DNA from 2 places in the Phenylobacterium sp. VNQ135 genome. Region 1 is predicted to be linked to the other one. Evidence: riboswitches for the same ligand, from Rfam matches in the RefSeq annotation. Region 1 holds a riboswitch; the other holds the start of a gene.

Region 1 (8,261 bases):
CTTCTTCTGGAAGATATGCCCCTCGTTGGTCGCGAGCATGTGGCCGACCGTGCCGCCGTGGCTGCGGATCGCCTTGATGACCTGGTCGGCCTCGGACGGCGGGACGCGCGGATCGTTGCCCCCCGTCGCCACGAGCATCGGGATCTTGACCCGGTCGATCGACGTCAGCGGAGAGATCTCCTGCAGCTTGGCGCGCTGCTTCGGATCGCGCTCGTCCCCGTACTCCACACGCCGCAGGTCGCGACGGTAGGCCTGGGTGTTTTCCAGGAAGGTGACGAAGTTGGAGATCGCGACGGTGCAGCTCGCGCCCTTGAGCCGATCGCCGTAGCGGATGGCCACGGCGTAGCACATGTAGCCGCCGTACGAGAGCCCCGAGACGCCGAAGCGCGAGGCGTCCAGCGCGGGGTCCTGCGCCAGGGCGTCGTAGAACGGCCCGATGTCCTTGACCGAGTCCTCGCGCTTGAACGGTCCGTTGTCGAGGTTGACGAACCGCTTGCCGAAGCCGGAGGAGCCGCGGACGTTCGGCATGAAGACCGCAACGCCCAATTCGTTGATCAGATAGTTCCAAGAGCCGATGAAGTCGGGCCGGACCTGGCCCTCCGGCCCGCCGTGGATGTCCATCACCAGCGGCCGCTTACCCGGGAACTTCGCCGGATCGGGCCGGTAGAGGAATCCCGACACGGTCTCGCCGTCGAAGCTCTTCACCTCGATCAGCTTGGGCTCGACGTTCTTCTCGGGATCGAGGCCGCCGCTCTCGCTGCGGGTCCAACGGGTGACCGTGAGAGTCTTCGGGTCGATCGAGAATGCGTCTCCAGGCACGCGAGCCGACGAAAGGCTGAGGCCGATGTCGCCCCAGGGGGCGATCTGGATGGTGTCGCCGATGCTCCATTGCAGAACCCCGGCCGGCAACCCATCGACGTTGCGTGTCGCCCCCGTCGCCGTGTTCATGACGCGCAGCCGCGTCACACCGGCCTCGTTGATCGCATAGGCGATGAAGCTGCCGTCAGGCGAGATTGCGAAGTCGCTGACGTCCCACTTGGGCTCCTTGCTCACCGGGGTAAACCTGCCCGTCTTCCGGTCAAGCTTGCCGAGGCGGAGGAAGTCGGAGTCCTTGTCCGAGGTTGTCCAGACCGTCCCGTCCGGCGCATAGCGAGCGCCCGGATACGCAACCTGCGCCTTGGCGTCGGTGATCCGGGTCAGCTTGCCGCTCGCGACGTCCAGTTCGTAGAGGATCGTCTGGTTGATCGACGTGCGGTTCGACACCAGGGCGGTGCGGCCGTCTTCCGAGAAATCCGAGATGCTCCAGCCCCCGCCCGTCACCTGGGCGACCAGGCGCTCGCTTCCGGGTTTCGTGGGATCGGCGACATAGAGGTCCATGTCCGCGCCGTTGCGGCGGCTCGAGGCGTAGCCGATCAGCTTGCCGTCCGGGCTCCAGGCGCCGAACCAGTTGCGGCTCTTGCCATCGGTAAGCAGGTGCAGCCGGCCGTCCTTCAGGGTGTAGAGCTGGTAGAACTCGCCGCCGCCGACGTCCTTCTGCACGACCGTCGTCGCGCCGTCGGGCGACAGCGCCGCGAACATGATCGGCTCATCCTCGAAGCTCACCTGCCGCCGGTCGCCATAGGGCGCCTGGACGATATGCAGCTGCTCCGTCGCGCCGAAGCGCGTTTTGATCAGCATCGATCGATCGGCGGCGTTCCAGCCGAGGAACGCCGCTCGGCGCGCCTGCAGATAGGGTCGCGTCGCGTCGGCCAGAGACTCGGGAACGGACGGCAGGCCGTCGGCGACGACGGCCGCCGGCGGCTTGACCGCGGCCACGGCTGGGGCCGCTGCGCCGAGCATCAGCGCCAACGCCAGGGAAAGGCGGATGTGCATGGGGATTGCCTTGAGGGGGTAAGCCGCGGGCCGCTCGCAGCGAGCGGCCCGCAGGAAGCCTAGAACGCGACGCGGGCGCCGACCGTGAAGTAGCGGCCGATCACGTCGTAGTACGGCGAGTAGAGCGACCCGGGCGGCGGGTCCTTGTCGAACAAGTTGGTGACGGCGCCATACAGCTCCACGTCGTGGCCGCTGATGTTCTGGAGCCGGGCGTTCACCCCCACGTCGAAGTAGGTATAGGCGTCGATCTCGTTGTTCACGATGTTGATCGTCTTGTTGTACTCGCCCTTCGAGATGTAGCGCGCGCGGACGTAGCCGCCGTACATCTCACCCTTCCAGTCGACGCTGCCCATCACGCGCAGCTTGGGCACGCCCAGGCCGAAGGAGTAGCCCTGCGACCGGACGTATTCGATGACGCTGATGCCGTCGTCGGTGGTGAGGCTGTTGACCCACGTCCCGACGAGCCGGAGCTGCAACTGGCCCGACCCGCCTTCGAACAGCGCGTCCACCGGCGTCCGGTAGGACACCTCGGCGTCGATGCCGTCGGTCTTGTACTTGGACAGGTTCACATAGGTCGAACGCGTGCGGATCAGGTTGCCCGCGGCGTCGCGATCCACCTTGTCGCAAAGGGCGGTGTTGCCGTTGAAGCAGCGGGTGACCAGGTCCTGCGGCGCGATCGTCGTGATGACGTCGTCGATCTTGATGTCGAAGTAGTCGACCGAGATGTTCAGCCCCGAGACCTGCGGCGGTTGCCAGGTGACGCCGAGGGTCAGCGTGTCGGCGGTCTCCGGCGTCAGGCCGGGATTGCCGCCGCCGTTGTTCAGCACATAGACCGTCTGGCCCTTCACCGGGTCGTTGATGTTGTTGTAGCCGGTCGTGGTGGTGGTGAAGAGCTCGGTGAGGTTGGCCGAGCGGATGTCGCGCGAAAGCGTGATCCGGCCGCGGAAGCCCTCGAAGAACTCGTTGGTGGCGCCGACCTTCCACGACCAGATCGAGCCGGTCGTATCGTAGTCCGAGATCCGCGCCGCGGCGTTGAGGTCCAGCTTCCGCAGGAGCGGCACGTCGGCCACAACGGGGATGAGGATTTCGCCGAAGGCTTCCTTCACCGTGAACTCGCCGGCCATCGCCGAGAAGCTGAAGGTAGTGAAGGCCTTGGCGGTGTCGAGCGCGCCGACCGTCTGCTTGACCTGCTCCTTACGCGCCTCGACGCCCACGGCGATCGAGACATCGCCCGCTGGTAGCGCGAAGGGCTCGCCGCGGAGGCTCACGCCGCCGACGTCCAGCTTCGTCGTGGCGCGCTGCTGCGGGGTGCCGGTGACGTAGTCGATGGCCGCCTGAGAGGGCGCGCCGAGACCGAACAGGTTGATCGGAACGCAGTTGGTCTGGGGATTGGTCAGAGCGATCCGGCAGATCGGCTGCCCCGTCGTCGGGCTGATCACCGAATCCACCGCGTTGGCGAATTCCTGGCGAAGCTGGAAGCCGGGCGTGTCGATGTTGTTCTCGAACTCGCCGTGGCTGTAGTAGGCGCTCCAGCGCCAGGCTTCGTCGGCGAACGAGCCGTCGAGGGCCAGCGAGACCTGGGTGTTGACCCGCTCGAAGTCGATCTGACCGTAGGATAGGTCGGAGTTGAACCGGCCCATGGTGAAGCTGGTCTGGCCGGCGGCGGCCAAGGCGTTGCGCACTTCCGAGGACAGGAAGGCGTTGTCGCTCTTGATCGTCAGGTTGCCGCGGTTGTGGTCGCCGAACCAGATGTAGTTGTTCCACATCCGCGACCGCAGCACATCGGCCGTGAACTTCAGGTTGTCGCTGATGTCGTAGGTGGCGGCGGCCATCAGCGCGTAGCGACGCTGCGGCGTCACGAGCGGGCTGAGATCGTCGTTCGAAGGTCCTTCCCCGCCGATCATCGATGTGCCGACGACGGTTCCGTAGTTGAAGTTGCGCAGAGAGCCGTCCGGATTGAAGGCCTTGCCAGCGAGCACCCCGGACATGATCAGGCCGCCGTAGGCCGCGTTCGAGAAGCCCACGTCGCCGACGTTGATGAAGGCGCCGGCCCCGTTGGAGACTTGGGACCAGCGGCCGACGTTCTTCCGCGAGTTCTTCGGGATGACGCCGTCGTTGTCGAGATATTCGCCGCCGACCACCACGTGGCCGCGACCTCCGGCGAAGGACAGCCCGTAGGCGCCCTCGAGGCGCACCTCGGCCGCGTCGTCACGCGAGGAGATGCCGTACTGGGCGCCGAGCTTGCCGCCGTCCAACTCGCGATTGATGCTGATGTTCACGACGCCGGCCACGGCGCCCGAGCCCCAGGCGGCCGAGGCGCCGCCGGTGACGACGTCGACGCCCTTGATGAGCACGGTCGGGATGGTGTTGAGGTCGTTCTCGCTGCTGAAGCGGCGACCGTCGAGCAGCACCAGCGTGCGGCTGATGCCGAGCCCGCGGAGGTCCAGCGGCGCATTGCCTGCGCCGGTGTTGGTGCCCGTCGTCTGCGGCGAGGTGGTGGCCCGGAACTGCGGCAGATCGTTCAGGGCGGCGGCCACGTTCGGACGCGCGCCGACCAGCAGCTCTTCCGGAGTGACGTGCACGGTGGGCGTCGGAGCCTCGAAGCCGGCCACGTCGATGCGCGACGCGGTGACCACGACGGCCTCGACCTCGCTGGGTTCGGCCTTCGTCTGGGCGAGCGCGCCCGAGGCATAGACAGCAGCGAGCAGCGCCGGCGTGAGGCTGCAGCCCATCAGCAGGCGCGAACGCCCGCGGCGAGAGTTAGACATGTGATATCCCCTTTTTCGTTACGCGAGCGACAGCTGTGTTCGGCTTGGCGCCACGGACGCGATCTGCTGCCGCGCTTCGTCGATGAGGCTCATGCGCGACGGCTTCGCCGCGCCGGGCTGCGCTCCGGCCGTCCTTGCCCCCGCTGTCCTCGTGCCTGAGAGATTCAGGCGCCGCAGCGCCCTTGCTCCTTCGGCGAGGTTGGCGCGCCAACCTGCTTTCCAGCGTCAGTCCGTGCTCTGCGGTCCGTTTGCCTGAGCGTTTCCGGGGCGGTTGCGCCTTCGGCGTCGGGTCGAACCCAAATCTCTCCCGCAAGAGCAGGGGCGAGTAAGTTTGGCCCCAGCGGTCCTGTCAAAGCCCAACCAGGCGACCATCTCATTCCGGCACGAAGCGGAATCCAGGCACAATCTTGCGATCGCCACGCGGAGACCTCGCCTCAGGATTGAACCGCGGAGACTCCCGGCGGCGGTCTGACAGGTCGGTGACAGACTCCGCGCGGCGGCAGCTGCCGCCGCATTCTGCGTCACGGCTCCTGATTGCCTGCAAGCTGTGCTCAAGGCGCCACAGTTTTAGGCGCCCTGGAACGTCAAGCGGACGACGAGCCCCCGGCGTCGGCGGTTCGCGATCTCCATCTCGGCTCCGAAGGCTTCGGCGAGCGTCCGCACGATCGCAAGGCCCAGGCCGGCGCCGACCGTGCCGGCCGAACCTGCCCCGCGGTAGAACCGCTCGAACAGGCGCTCGAGCTCGGCAGGCCGCATCCCCGGCCCGCGGTCCCAGATCACCGCGCACGGTCGTCCATCGGCCGCCCTGCACAAGCGGACGAACACCAGGCCGCCGCCATAGACCGCGCCGTTCGACAGCAGATTGCGGAGCATCTCCTCGACCAGCACCGGATCTCCGCGGACGTGAAGTCCGTCGCGCAGATCGCGCACCCGCACCTCGGCGCGTGGGTTGGCCCGCATCACCTCCACCGCGGCCTGGCGAGCCGCGGCGTCCAGCCTGGCGACGCCCGCATCGGCCGCCGCCTCCGCCCTCGCGAGCGCCAGCAACTGCCGGAGCACCACGTTGAGGCGGCCGGACGCATCCCGGGAGTCCTGCACCAGCGCCCGCGCCTCCACGCCCCCCAGCTTGCCCTTGGCCAGCAGGGCGAGGTTCGCGGTGATGACGGACAAGGGCGTGCGCAGCTGGTGCGACGCATCCGCCGCGAACCGCTCCAGGCCGGTCGCCGAGCGTTCCAGGTTGGCCAGCAGGCTGTTGTAGGCCCTGACCACCGGAGCCACCTCGCTCGGGACTCCGTCCAGGGAGGCCGGCGCATAGCTGGCCCGCAGGTCCTGCGAGCGGCGCGTCAGTTCGGCGGCGAGCCGGCGCAGCGGACGCAGGCTCCAGACCGTCGCTGGCCAGATCAGCAGCGCCGCGCCACCGACCAGGCAGACCGGCAGGGCGATCAGACCCAGCAGCAGCTCGCGGACGCTGGCGCGCCGGGAGTCCAGGCTCTGAGCCACGGCCACCGAAACGGGCGCATCAAGGCCCGGCGCCTCGACCCAGGTTTCGGCCACGCGAACCGGCATGCCGAGCATCTCGCCGTCCCCAAAGACGACGGCGTCAACCCGCGCATGAGGGAGCCGCGGCAGCTCGCCATAGCCGGTGACCACGCGGCCGCGATGGCGCACGCCGTAGAAGACGGCGTCTCGTTCCGGCCCGTCCAGAAGGCCCAACGACCAAGGGGACAGCTGGACGCTCGGGCGTCCGTCCCTGACGCTCACCTGCTCCGCGATGGCCATCACGGACGCGGCCAGCAGCCGGTCGGAGTTGCGTTCCACGACCCGTTGCGCGAGCACCGCGCCGCCCGCCGCCAGCGCGACCGCCAGCAGCGCCAGCGGAAGCACCTGGGCCAGCAGCAGCCGGAGCGCCAGACTGGACGGCGGCCTCAAGGATCCAGCCTGTAGCCCACGCCGCGCAGGGTGCGCAGGCGCGGTCCGTCGGGCGCCAGCTTGCGCCGCAAGCGACCGACGTGGACATCCAGGACGTTCGGCGAAATGGCCGTCTCGTCGGGGAACATCTCGGCCACGAGCTGTTCGCGCGTGACGACCCTGCTCGGCCGCGTCGCCAGCACCTTGAGGGCCGCCCACTCCCGCGGGCGCAGGTCCAGCGGCCGCCCCGCGACCGCCGCGCTGCCCGCCTGCAGGTCGCACGTCAGAGGCCCCACCGTGAGGACATTGGCGGCGGCGCCCCCCTTCCGCCGGACGACGGCCCGCACCCGGGCCACCAGTTCCTCCGGCTCGAACGGCTTCAGCACGTAGTCGTCCGCCCCCATGTCCAGGCCGGCGATGCGGTCGGGCACCGCGTCCCGCGCCGTCAAGACGACGATCGGCAGGTCCGACCCGCTGCGCCGGATGCGTGCGAGGATCTCGAAGCCGTCGATATCCGGCAGACCGATGTCCAGTATCAGCGCGTCGAACGTGGACGCGGCCGCCTCGGCCAGGGCTTCCGCGCCCGTGGCGGCCCAATGCGGCTCGTGGCCAGCCCCCGACAGGGACGCAGCGAGGGACCGCCAGAGCGGCGCGTCGTCCTCGACAACTAGGATCTTCATGGCGATGCTTGGGCCGAGGCGGAAACGGGGGAGCGACCTTGGCCATCGGAGCGCAGCCCGCCGTGGGGGTCAAGCCGACCCGCCGCGGGCTCCTGATGACGCTTCCCGCGCTGGGGCTGGGCGGCTGCGGCATGGCCGACGAGGGCTGGACAGCCCGCGCCGCACGGCGCGAGGGCGAAGTGGTAATCTACGCCAACAACGACGTGGCCGGCGCGGTGGCCGAAGGATTCGAGCGCCGACACCCCGGTGTGAAGGTCCGCTTCCGCGAGCTGAACTCGGTCGGAGTCCGCGACGCCGTCATCGCCGAAGACCGCTCGGGGAAGCCCATCGCCGACATCGCCTGGAGCACGGCGATGGACCTGCAGGTGAAGCTCGTGAACGACGGCTACGCCCAGCCAGTGCATCTGGCTGAAGCCGCTGCTTTCCCGCGGTGGGCGGTCTGGCGGAATCGGGGCTTTGCAGTGACCGCCGAGCCGGTCGGTTTCGCCTACAACGGGCGTCTTCTGGGCGAGGTCCCCAGGAGCCACGCCGCCCTGCTTCTGAGCTTGCAGCGGGACCCGTCGGCCTGGCGCGGCAAGCTCGCCCTCTATGATCCGGAGAAGAGCGCCGTCGGGTTCATGTACATGTCCGCCGACACGCAGATCTATCCTCAGGGCTGGGAGCTGCTCGAAGCGATCGCCCGGTCGCGGCCGGGGCTCTATGTGCCGGGCGGCGCCATCATGCGGCGCCTATCGAGCGGCGAGCACCTGCTGGCCTACAACATGACGCTCACCTACGCCGACTGGTGGGCCCGCAACCGCGACGCCAGCATCCGCTTCCTGGCGCCGTCCGACTATCATCTCGTCATCTCAAGCGTGGCCTTCATCCCCCGCGCCGCGCCCCATCCTCACGCAGCCCGGCTGTTCCTCGCCTACCTGCTTTCCGCGGAAGGGCAGGAAAAGTTGCGGCTGGGCCGGTTGCGCCCGTTGCGTGGATACACGGGGGCCGAATCGCCCGGGGCGCGGCACATCCGGGTCGGTCCGGGCCTCCTTGC
Region 2 (8,261 bases), on a different contig from region 1:
TCGGCGCCGGCATCGGCGTGGGCAACATCTTCGGCAACTTCCTGTCGGGCGCCCTGCGCAACCCGTCGGCCGCCGCGACCCAGATCGGCAACCTGTTCGTGGGCGCCGCTCTGGCCGAAGCCCTGGGCATCCTGTCGTTCGTGCTCGGCATCCTGCTGAAGTTCGGCTGATCCACCAGTCCGCTGGCGCGGGCTCGCCTCACGGCGCTTAGGCCCGCGCGAACTTCTGACTTCGGAACCGTTCAGTTATGGCTGTAGAGACCGATCCCGCGACGACCTACTCGGTCGAGAACGCCGCCGAAGCTTCGGCGGCGAGCGTGGGCGAACACGGCGCGACCACTTCGACAGGCGCGGAGCACGGCTCCGGTGGCCTGCCGCAGTTCCAGTTCGAGCACTGGGGCGGCCAGATCGCCTATCTGCTCATCCTGTTCGTGGCGCTGTACATCCTGATATCGAAGGTCTTCGCGCCGCGCATGCGGCGTGTCTTCGATGAACGGGCCAATACGATCGAGCAGGCGCTGAGCAGCGCGCGCGCCGTGCAGCAGGAGGCCGACACTCAGGCCGAGGCCGCCAAGCGCGCCCTTGCCGACGCCCGCGCCGCCGCCCAGCGGACGGCGGCCGAGGCCAGCGCCAAGGCTGCCGCCGAAACCGCCGCCGGTCGTGCGTCTCTCGAAGCGGAACTTGCCGCTAAGCAGGCTGAAGCCGAGACCCGCATCCGCGCGGCCCGCGACTCCGCCATGCAGCAGCTGTCGACCGTTGCGACCGACGCCGCCGAGGCGATGATCGAGAAGCTGACCGGCGCTAAGGCGCCGCGCGACGCCGTCGCTGCCGCCGTTAAGAGCCAGGGATAAGCGATGCCCGCGATCTTCCACGCCGAGTTCTGGAACCTTGCCAACCCCGAGCTGTGGGTCGGCGCGGGTCTGATCGTGTTCCTAGCGATCCTCTGGATGGCGGGCGCTTTCAAGCTCGCCGCCTCGGGGCTGGACGCTAAGGCCGCCAAGATCAAGGCGGATTTGGACGAGGCCGCTCGCATTCGCGCCGAGGCCGAGGCCCTGCTGGCGGACATCAACAAGCAGCGCGCTGAGGCCGAGGCCCAGGCCCGCGATCTCATCGAGACAGCACAGGAACACGCCAAGCGCCTCGCCGCGGACGCCAAGGTCCGTCTGCAAGAAGATCTGGCGCTGCGCACCCAACTCGCCGAGCGCAAGATCGAGGCCGCTCAGGCTGAGGCCGCCGCGCAGGTGAAGTCCGCGGCGATTGATCTTGCCGCGCGCGCCACCGAAACGGTGCTCGCCGCCCGGCTTGCTCAGTCGAAGTCCGACCCGCTGGTCGACCGCGGCATCAATCAGCTCGCAGCGAAGCTGCAGTAGCGGATCTTAGCGGCGGCGCCGGAAGCGCCGCCGCGTCTTCACGGCAAATCGAAAACGGCTCGGCAGGACCACGCGTTCGACGCGCAAGGTCTGCTGCCAGAACACCGGAAACACTTCCGGCTCCCGCCGCAACAGCCGGCGGATCGGGTAAACCGTCTTCGGATGGGCCCGCTGGAACTTCACGAACTGCCGCTTCGCCTTGAACGAGTTGCGCAGCACGATCATCAGGCCAACCACGATCACCGGAATGCCGCCGGGACCCGGCAGCGGGGCGATCAGCACGCCTGCAATCACGATAGCCGCGCCAAACAGCACGAGGCCCGTCCGCACGAAGCGGGCCACAATCTCGCGCGCGAGATCGTCCGTGGCGCGGTACACGCGCAATGATGGCATGGCGAAAGACACGTGAACGGACCTGGGAGCGCGCAGCGGAAGGGGAGGTTCCGCTGTCACGTCCCAGATATGTGAAGCCGGGCCGGAGTCGTAAAGCGGCCGGCGCGTTAAATTTTCCTAACGCGCCGCTATTCCGCAGCTAATGGCGCCGGCGCCACACCTGCGGGTTCTTCACGCCACACAAGCTTGGGCTTACGCGCGGCGAGGGTCTCGTCCAGCCGGCGCATCGGGGCGAGGTGGGGCGCGCCTTTGAAACGGTCGGCATCGCCGGACTTCGCGGCCTGAGCGAGGGCTCGGAGCGCGCCGCAGAAGCGGTCGAGCTCCTGCTTCGACTCCGTTTCGGTCGGCTCGATCAGCATCGCGCCATGCACGACCAGGGGGAAGTACATGGTCATCGGGTGGAAGCCCTCGTCGATCATCGCCTTCGCGAAGTCGAGGGTCGTCACGCCCGTGCCTTCCAGCCAGGCGTCGTCGAACAGCGCCTCGTGCATGCACGGCCCCTCCGGGAACGCCGGCGTCATGACGTCGGAGAGGCTGGCCTTGACGTAGTTGGCGTTCAGCACGGCGTCTTCGGCGACCTGGCGCAGGCCGTCGGCGCCGTGGCTGAGCATGTAGGCCAGGGCGCGGACGAACATGCCCATCTGGCCGTGGAAGGCGCACAGGCGGCCGAAGCCGGCATCCTGCTCCTGGAGGGCGAAGTCCCCCTCCCCGCTGACGATCCAGGGGGCCGGCGCGAACGGCGCGAGCGCCTCGGACAGCACGACCGGACCCGCGCCGGGACCGCCACCGCCATGGGGCGTGGAGAAGGTCTTGTGCAGGTTGATGTGCATGGCGTCGACGCCAAGGTCGCCGGGGCGGACACGGCCGACGATGGCGTTGAAGTTGGCCCCGTCGCAGTAAAAATAGGCCCCGGCGGCGTGGGTCAGGCGGCTGATCTCGAGGATGTCCCGCTCGAACAGGCCGCAGGTGTTTGGGTTCGTGACCATGATGGCGGCGACGTCGGGGCCGAGCTGGGCTGCGAGGTCGGCGAGGTCGACGCGACCGTCCGTGGTCTGAGCAATTTCACGCACCGAGTAGCCGACGAAGGCGGCGGTGGCCGGGTTGGTGCCGTGGGCCGAGGTGGGGACCAGCACGGTCCGGCGATGGCCCTGGCCGGCGGCCTCGTGGGCGGCCTTGATGCACAGCAGGCCGCAGAGCTCGCCGTGGGCGCCGGCCTTGGGCGAGAGCGCGACGGCGGCCATGCCGGTCAGCGTCTTCAGCCAGTGGGCCAGGCGATCCATGAGCTGCAGCGCGCCCTGGGTGGTGGCCACGGGCTGGAGGGGGTGCAGGTCGGCGAAGCCGGCCAGGCGGGCCATCTTCTCGTTCAGGCGCGGGTTGTGCTTCATGGTGCACGAGCCCAGGGGGTAGAGCGCCAGGTCGATGGCGTGGTTCTTCTGGGACAGGCGCACGTAGTGGCGCACGGCCTCGGGCTCGGAGAGGCCCGGCAGGCGGAGGTCGTCGCGGACCAGGTCGCCGAGGTCCGAAGCGTCGAGCTCGCAGGCCGGCAGGTCGACGCCGGTCTTGTCCCAGCCGTCCAGCTCGAACAGGAGGGCCTCGTCCTGGAGCAGCGCACGGCCGCCGGTCAGGGACTGGAAGCCGGTCGCATCGGCCGAGCCTTCGGGGCGGGTGGGACGGCCCACGTTCTGCATGGTCATCGGGCGAGCGCGTCCTTCAGCGCGGCGATGTCGGAAGACGTGGTGGTTTCGGTGGCGGCGAGCAGCAGGACGTCGTCCAGGCCGGCCGCCGGATCCAGGCGGGAGAACGGCACGCCGGCGACGACGCCGTCGGCCAACAGCCTGTCCACCAGCGCGGCGGCGGGGCCGCGGGTCCGCACCGCGATCTCGTTGAAGAAGCGCGGCGTCAGGACCTCGAGGCCGGCGGCCTCGACGGCGGCCTTCAGCTCGCGCGCCTTGGCGTGGTTGATGGCGGCGAGCTGTTTCAGCCCCTGACCGCCCAGCAGCGACAGGTGGATGGTGAAGGCGAGCGCGCAAAGCCCCGAGTTGGTGCAGATGTTCGAGGTCGCCTTCTCGCGGCGGATGTGCTGCTCGCGGGTCGACAGCGTCAGCACGTAGCCGCGGCGGCCCTCCGCATCGACGGTCTCGCCGCAGAGGCGGCCGGGCATCTGGCGGACGAACTTCTCGCGGGCGGCGAAGAGGCCCACGTAGGGGCCGCCGTAGTTCAGGGCGTTGCCGATCGACTGGCCTTCGGCGACCGCGATGTCGGCGCCCATCGCCCCCGGCGACTTGAGCAGGCCGAACGACACCGCCTCGGTCGTCACCACGATCAGCAGCGCGCCCTTGGCGTGGGCGGCCTCGGCGATGCGCGTGACATCGGTGACCACGCCGAAGACGTTCGGGGTCTGGACGACGACGCAGGCGGTCGCCTCGTCGATCGCGTCGATGACCGCGGCCTCGGCGTCGATGGCGGCGGCCTGGCGGACGATCTCCATCCCCTCGGCATGGGCGATGGTCTGGGTGGTGGCCGCGTAGTGCGGGTGCAGGCCGCCCGACAGGATGGCCTTCTCACGCCGCGTCACGCGCTGGGCCATCATCACAGCTTCTGCACAGGCGGTGGAGCCGTCGTACATCGAGGCGTTGGCCACATCGAGGCCGGTGAGCGCGGCGACCTGGGTCTGGAACTCGAAGAGGACCTGCAGGGTCCCCTGCGCGATCTCGGGCTGGTAGGGCGTGTAGCTGGTCAGGAACTCCGACCGCTGGATGATGTGGTCGACGCTGGCGGGCACGTGGTGGCGGTAGGCGCCGGCGCCGCAGAAGAACGGCCCGGCCCCGGCCGGCCGGTTGAGCGCCGCCAGCGCGGAGAGCTCCCGCTCCACCTCCAGCTCGCCCGCGTGCAGCGGCAGGTCGAACAGGTCGGCCTTGCGCGCGGCGGCCGGCACGTCGGCGAACAGCGCGTCGATGTTCGGCGCGCCGATCACGGCCAGCATCTCGGCCCGGTCGGCGGGGGTGAGCGGGAGGTATCTCATCGGGTCAGTCCTGCGCGCCGAAGGCGCGGAAATTGGGAACCGCGGAAGACGCGGAAGGGCGCGGAAGTCGGCGGCTGCACATTCCGCGATTTTCGGCGTTTTCCGCGGTCGAGATCATTGCGCTGCGCGCGGCTAGAGGCTCGCCACGTAGGCGTCGTAGGCGGCCTTATCCATCAGGGCGTCGAGCTCGGACGGGTTGGCGACGCGGACCTTGGCGAACCAGCCTTCGCCCTCGGCCGACTGGTTGACCGTCTCGGGCGCGCCGGACAGCGCGTCGTTGGCCTCGACCACCTCGCCGGTGACGGGGGCGTAGACGTCGGAGGCCGCCTTGACGCTCTCGACGACGGCGAAGGCCTCGCCGGCCTTCACCGACTTGCCGACCTGTGGCGTCTCGACGAACACCACGTCGCCGAGCTGTTCGGCCGCGTGGCTGGTGATGCCGACGGTGGCGACGTCGCCGTCCAGCGACACCCACTCGTGATCCTTGGTGAAGCGCATCCTGGGGTCTCCTCAGAAGCCGGTGGGCGCGTCAGCGCCGTTGTTTGAACCACCAAGTTCACCAAGCACACCAAGAGAAACGCGGGCGCCTTGGTGAACTTGGTGGGCTTGGTGGTCGAATGACTGCGCCTGCGGCGCGCGAGCGGCGGCGGCCATGCCTAGACCTTCCGCACGTAGCGTTGCGGGACGAAGGGGGTCTTCACGACCTCGCAGGCCTGGGCCTTGCCGCGGACGATGACCTTGAGCTCGGTCCCGGGCTCGGCCAGCGCCGGCGGCACGAAGGCGAGCGCGATGCCGTAGCGCAGGGTGGGCGAATAGCCGCCGGAGGTGACGACGCCGACGACTTTGCCGGCCTCGTCGGCGACTTCGGCGCCCTCGCGGGCCGGGGCGCCTTCCTTGACCTTCAGGCCGACGCGGACGCGCGCCGGGCCCTCGGCCAGTTCCTTGACGATCCGCGCCGCGCCCGGGAAGTCGCGCTGTTCGCGGCGGTTCTTGTTGATGGCGAAGGTGAGCCCCGCCTCGACCGGGCTGACCGTCTCGTCGAGGTCGTGGCCGTAGAGCGGCAGGCCGGCCTCCAGGCGCAGGCTGTCGCGCGCGCCGAGGCCGATGGGCTTCACCCGCTCGTCCGCCAGCAGCTTGTTCCAGACGGTGGTCGCCGCATGCGCCGGGACCGAGATCTCGAAGCCGTCCTCGCCGGTGTAGCCCGAGCGCGAGACGATCAGCTCGGCGCCGAAGCCCTCCAGCAGGCGGATGTCCATGAAGGCCATGGTGACGACCTCGGGGACGTGGACCTTCAGGGCGTCCACCGCCTTCGGGCCCTGGATGGCGATGAGGGCGCGGTCCTCCAGGCGCTCGATCTGCACCTGGCCGGCGAGCTCGTCGTCGATGACCTTGAAGTCGTTGTCCTTGCAGGCGCCGTTGACCACCACGAAGAGGCCGTCGTCGCCCGAGCCGTCGGCGGCGATCGGGCGGCCCGCCATCAGGTCGTCGATGATGCCGCCCTGGCGGTTCAGCAGGACGGAATACTTCTGCCGGCCGGGCTTCAGGCCGATGTAGTCGCCGGGCACGATCTCCTCGAAGGCGGCCAGCGGGGCGACGCCGCGGATGCGGGCCTGGCCCATGTGGGAGACGTCGAACAGGCCCGCGCTCTCGCGCGTCCAGAGGTGCTCCTTCATCACGCCGTCGGCGTACTGCACCGGCATGGAATAGCCCGCGAACGGGACCATGCGCGCGCCCAGCGCCACATGGGTGTCGGTGAGCGGCGTCGTCTTGAGCACGGCCTCGGCGGGCAGGTCGCCGGCGGTGTTGGGCGTGTCGGACATGAGGCGCGGACTCCGGCTGACGATGCGGCGAGACGACAACCGGGGAGCCGGTTTCGTCGTTCGCGCCCCCGCTGTCCATTGGGCCTGAGAGATTTCGGGCCGGCGCTAGCCTGGCGGCCCTCTGCTCCTTCGGCGCCCTACTCCGCCGTCATCGGCGAAGGAGGAACTTTCCAGCGTTCATCAGCCCGCGCGGTCCTTTTGCCTGAGCGTTTCCGGGGCGGTTGCGCCTTCGGCGCCGGATCCGAGAATCCGGCCTCTCCCGCGAGAGTTGGCGGGATGTGTCGGGGAAGGTGGAACGGGAGTCAACGGGGGATGAGGGGTGGGGGCGGCTTGGCGCCACCAGCGTACCTCCGCCGCTCGCGGGGCCAGGCTCTTGATCTTCCGGTCTCAACGCCAGCCTGCCGTGAGATCAATGGCGGGGCGGCATCCCCGGGGGATGCTCCGCGGAAATCGGCGCCCGGCTCACAGGATCATGCTGAGGAGGAGGACGCCCCAGCAAGCCATGCCGGCGACCCAGATGCGATTGAGCCAGCGGTAGTGGCGGCGGCCGTCCTCGGTGAGGGTCTCCGCATCCATGAAGAACGGGATGATCAGGAGCCGATGCGGGCGGATACGGGCGCCGCGCCGCGCACGAGCTACCCTGCCGGCCAGCCACCAATAGGCCAGGGCGGCGGCGATGAAGCCACCCTTGGCGAGCGTCGTCGCGATGCTTTCGATCTGGCTCATTCCACCCACGCCGCCCGCCGAAGCTTGAGCCTAGCAGGCCGAACGTGGGCGTCGATGGCTCGCGCTCTTCCCTCCTTTGATGGGGAGGGACAGGCCGCAGGCGCCCGGATCAGGGGTTCGCTGGGGATCGGCGGCGAGCGGCGGCGGGGTTCGTGACGGAGGGCGGCTTGACCCCTCATCCGACCTGCTTCGCAGGCCACCTTCTCCCGCAAGGGGAGAAGGGAGGTGATGGCGGATGGCGAAGAGCCGAGGGTGGAGGGGCGAGCGGCACGCGCGGCGCTTGAGGCTTGCCCCCTCCACCACGCGCTCTGCGGCGCGCGGTCCCCCTCCCCCGCTTCGCGGGGGCGGTAGCGGTTCCTGTGTTCACGCGCACCGCCTGTTAGGGCTTGAGCGTGGCAGGTCGAACGGCGAGGGCGCGCCGCAGGCGGCCGGATGAGGGGTCTCGCTGGGATCGGCGGCGAGCGGCGGGGTTCGTGACGGAGGGCGGCTCGACCCCTCATCCGACCTGCTTCGCAGGCCACCTTCTCCCGCAAGGGGAGAAGGGGGGTGGCGGCGGAGGGCGAAGAGCGGAGGGTGGAGGGGGCGAGCGGCAGTCGCGGCGCTCGGGGCTTGCCCCCTCCACCACGCGCTCTGCGGCGCGCGGTCCCCCTCCCCCGCTTCGCGAGGGCGGTAGCGGTTCTAAAGTTCTTCTTTTGTTCTTGCCCTGCGCGCGCGTTTGTGGGAGAGTTGGGGCAGCGTTGCGGAGTGCGTCTTGGGGCGTGAGCGCCCCCTCCACCACTTCGTGGTCCCCCTCCCCCGTTGCACGGGGGAGGAGCGGGATCGCGGCGCGGCATCTGAAAACCGGAACGGCGAGGCTCATGATGGCCAAGGGCAAGCGGCGACCCGCGTGGCGGGCGGCGGTGGAGACGCGCGTCTATGTGCGGTGGTCGGA

The links. A riboswitch is a leader RNA that binds a small molecule or an ion and turns the genes downstream of it on or off. The one in region 1 is predicted to bind glycine.
Region 2: it holds a riboswitch for glycine, as region 1 does, so the genes downstream of both, gcvT (glycine cleavage system aminomethyltransferase GcvT) here and ACO2Q0_RS04005 (TonB-dependent receptor domain-containing protein) in region 1, are expected to answer to the same signal.

Annotation. Positions count from the first base shown of each region.
Region 1 is NZ_JBMSDS010000001.1:769,786-778,046, forward strand. It holds gene ACO2Q0_RS04000 (prolyl oligopeptidase family serine peptidase) at 1-1,872, opposite strand, end outside; gene ACO2Q0_RS04005 (TonB-dependent receptor domain-containing protein) at 1,932-4,640, opposite strand; glycine riboswitch at 4,774-4,873, opposite strand; gene ACO2Q0_RS04010 (sensor histidine kinase) at 5,208-6,569, opposite strand; gene ACO2Q0_RS04015 (response regulator) at 6,566-7,228, opposite strand; gene ACO2Q0_RS04020 (ABC transporter substrate-binding protein) at 7,267-8,261, shown strand, end outside.
Region 2 is NZ_JBMSDS010000005.1:325,193-333,453, forward strand. It holds gene ACO2Q0_RS19355 (F0F1 ATP synthase subunit C) at 1-170, shown strand, start outside; gene ACO2Q0_RS19360 (hypothetical protein) at 248-850, shown strand; gene ACO2Q0_RS19365 (ATP F0F1 synthase subunit B) at 854-1,369, shown strand; gene ACO2Q0_RS19370 (PGPGW domain-containing protein) at 1,376-1,774, opposite strand; gene gcvPB (aminomethyl-transferring glycine dehydrogenase subunit GcvPB) at 1,891-3,456, opposite strand; gene gcvPA (aminomethyl-transferring glycine dehydrogenase subunit GcvPA) at 3,453-4,784, opposite strand; gene gcvH (glycine cleavage system protein GcvH) at 4,917-5,282, opposite strand; gene gcvT (glycine cleavage system aminomethyltransferase GcvT) at 5,441-6,604, opposite strand; glycine riboswitch at 6,785-6,876, opposite strand; gene ACO2Q0_RS19395 (hypothetical protein) at 7,067-7,330, opposite strand; gene ACO2Q0_RS19400 (hypothetical protein) at 8,191-8,261, shown strand, end outside.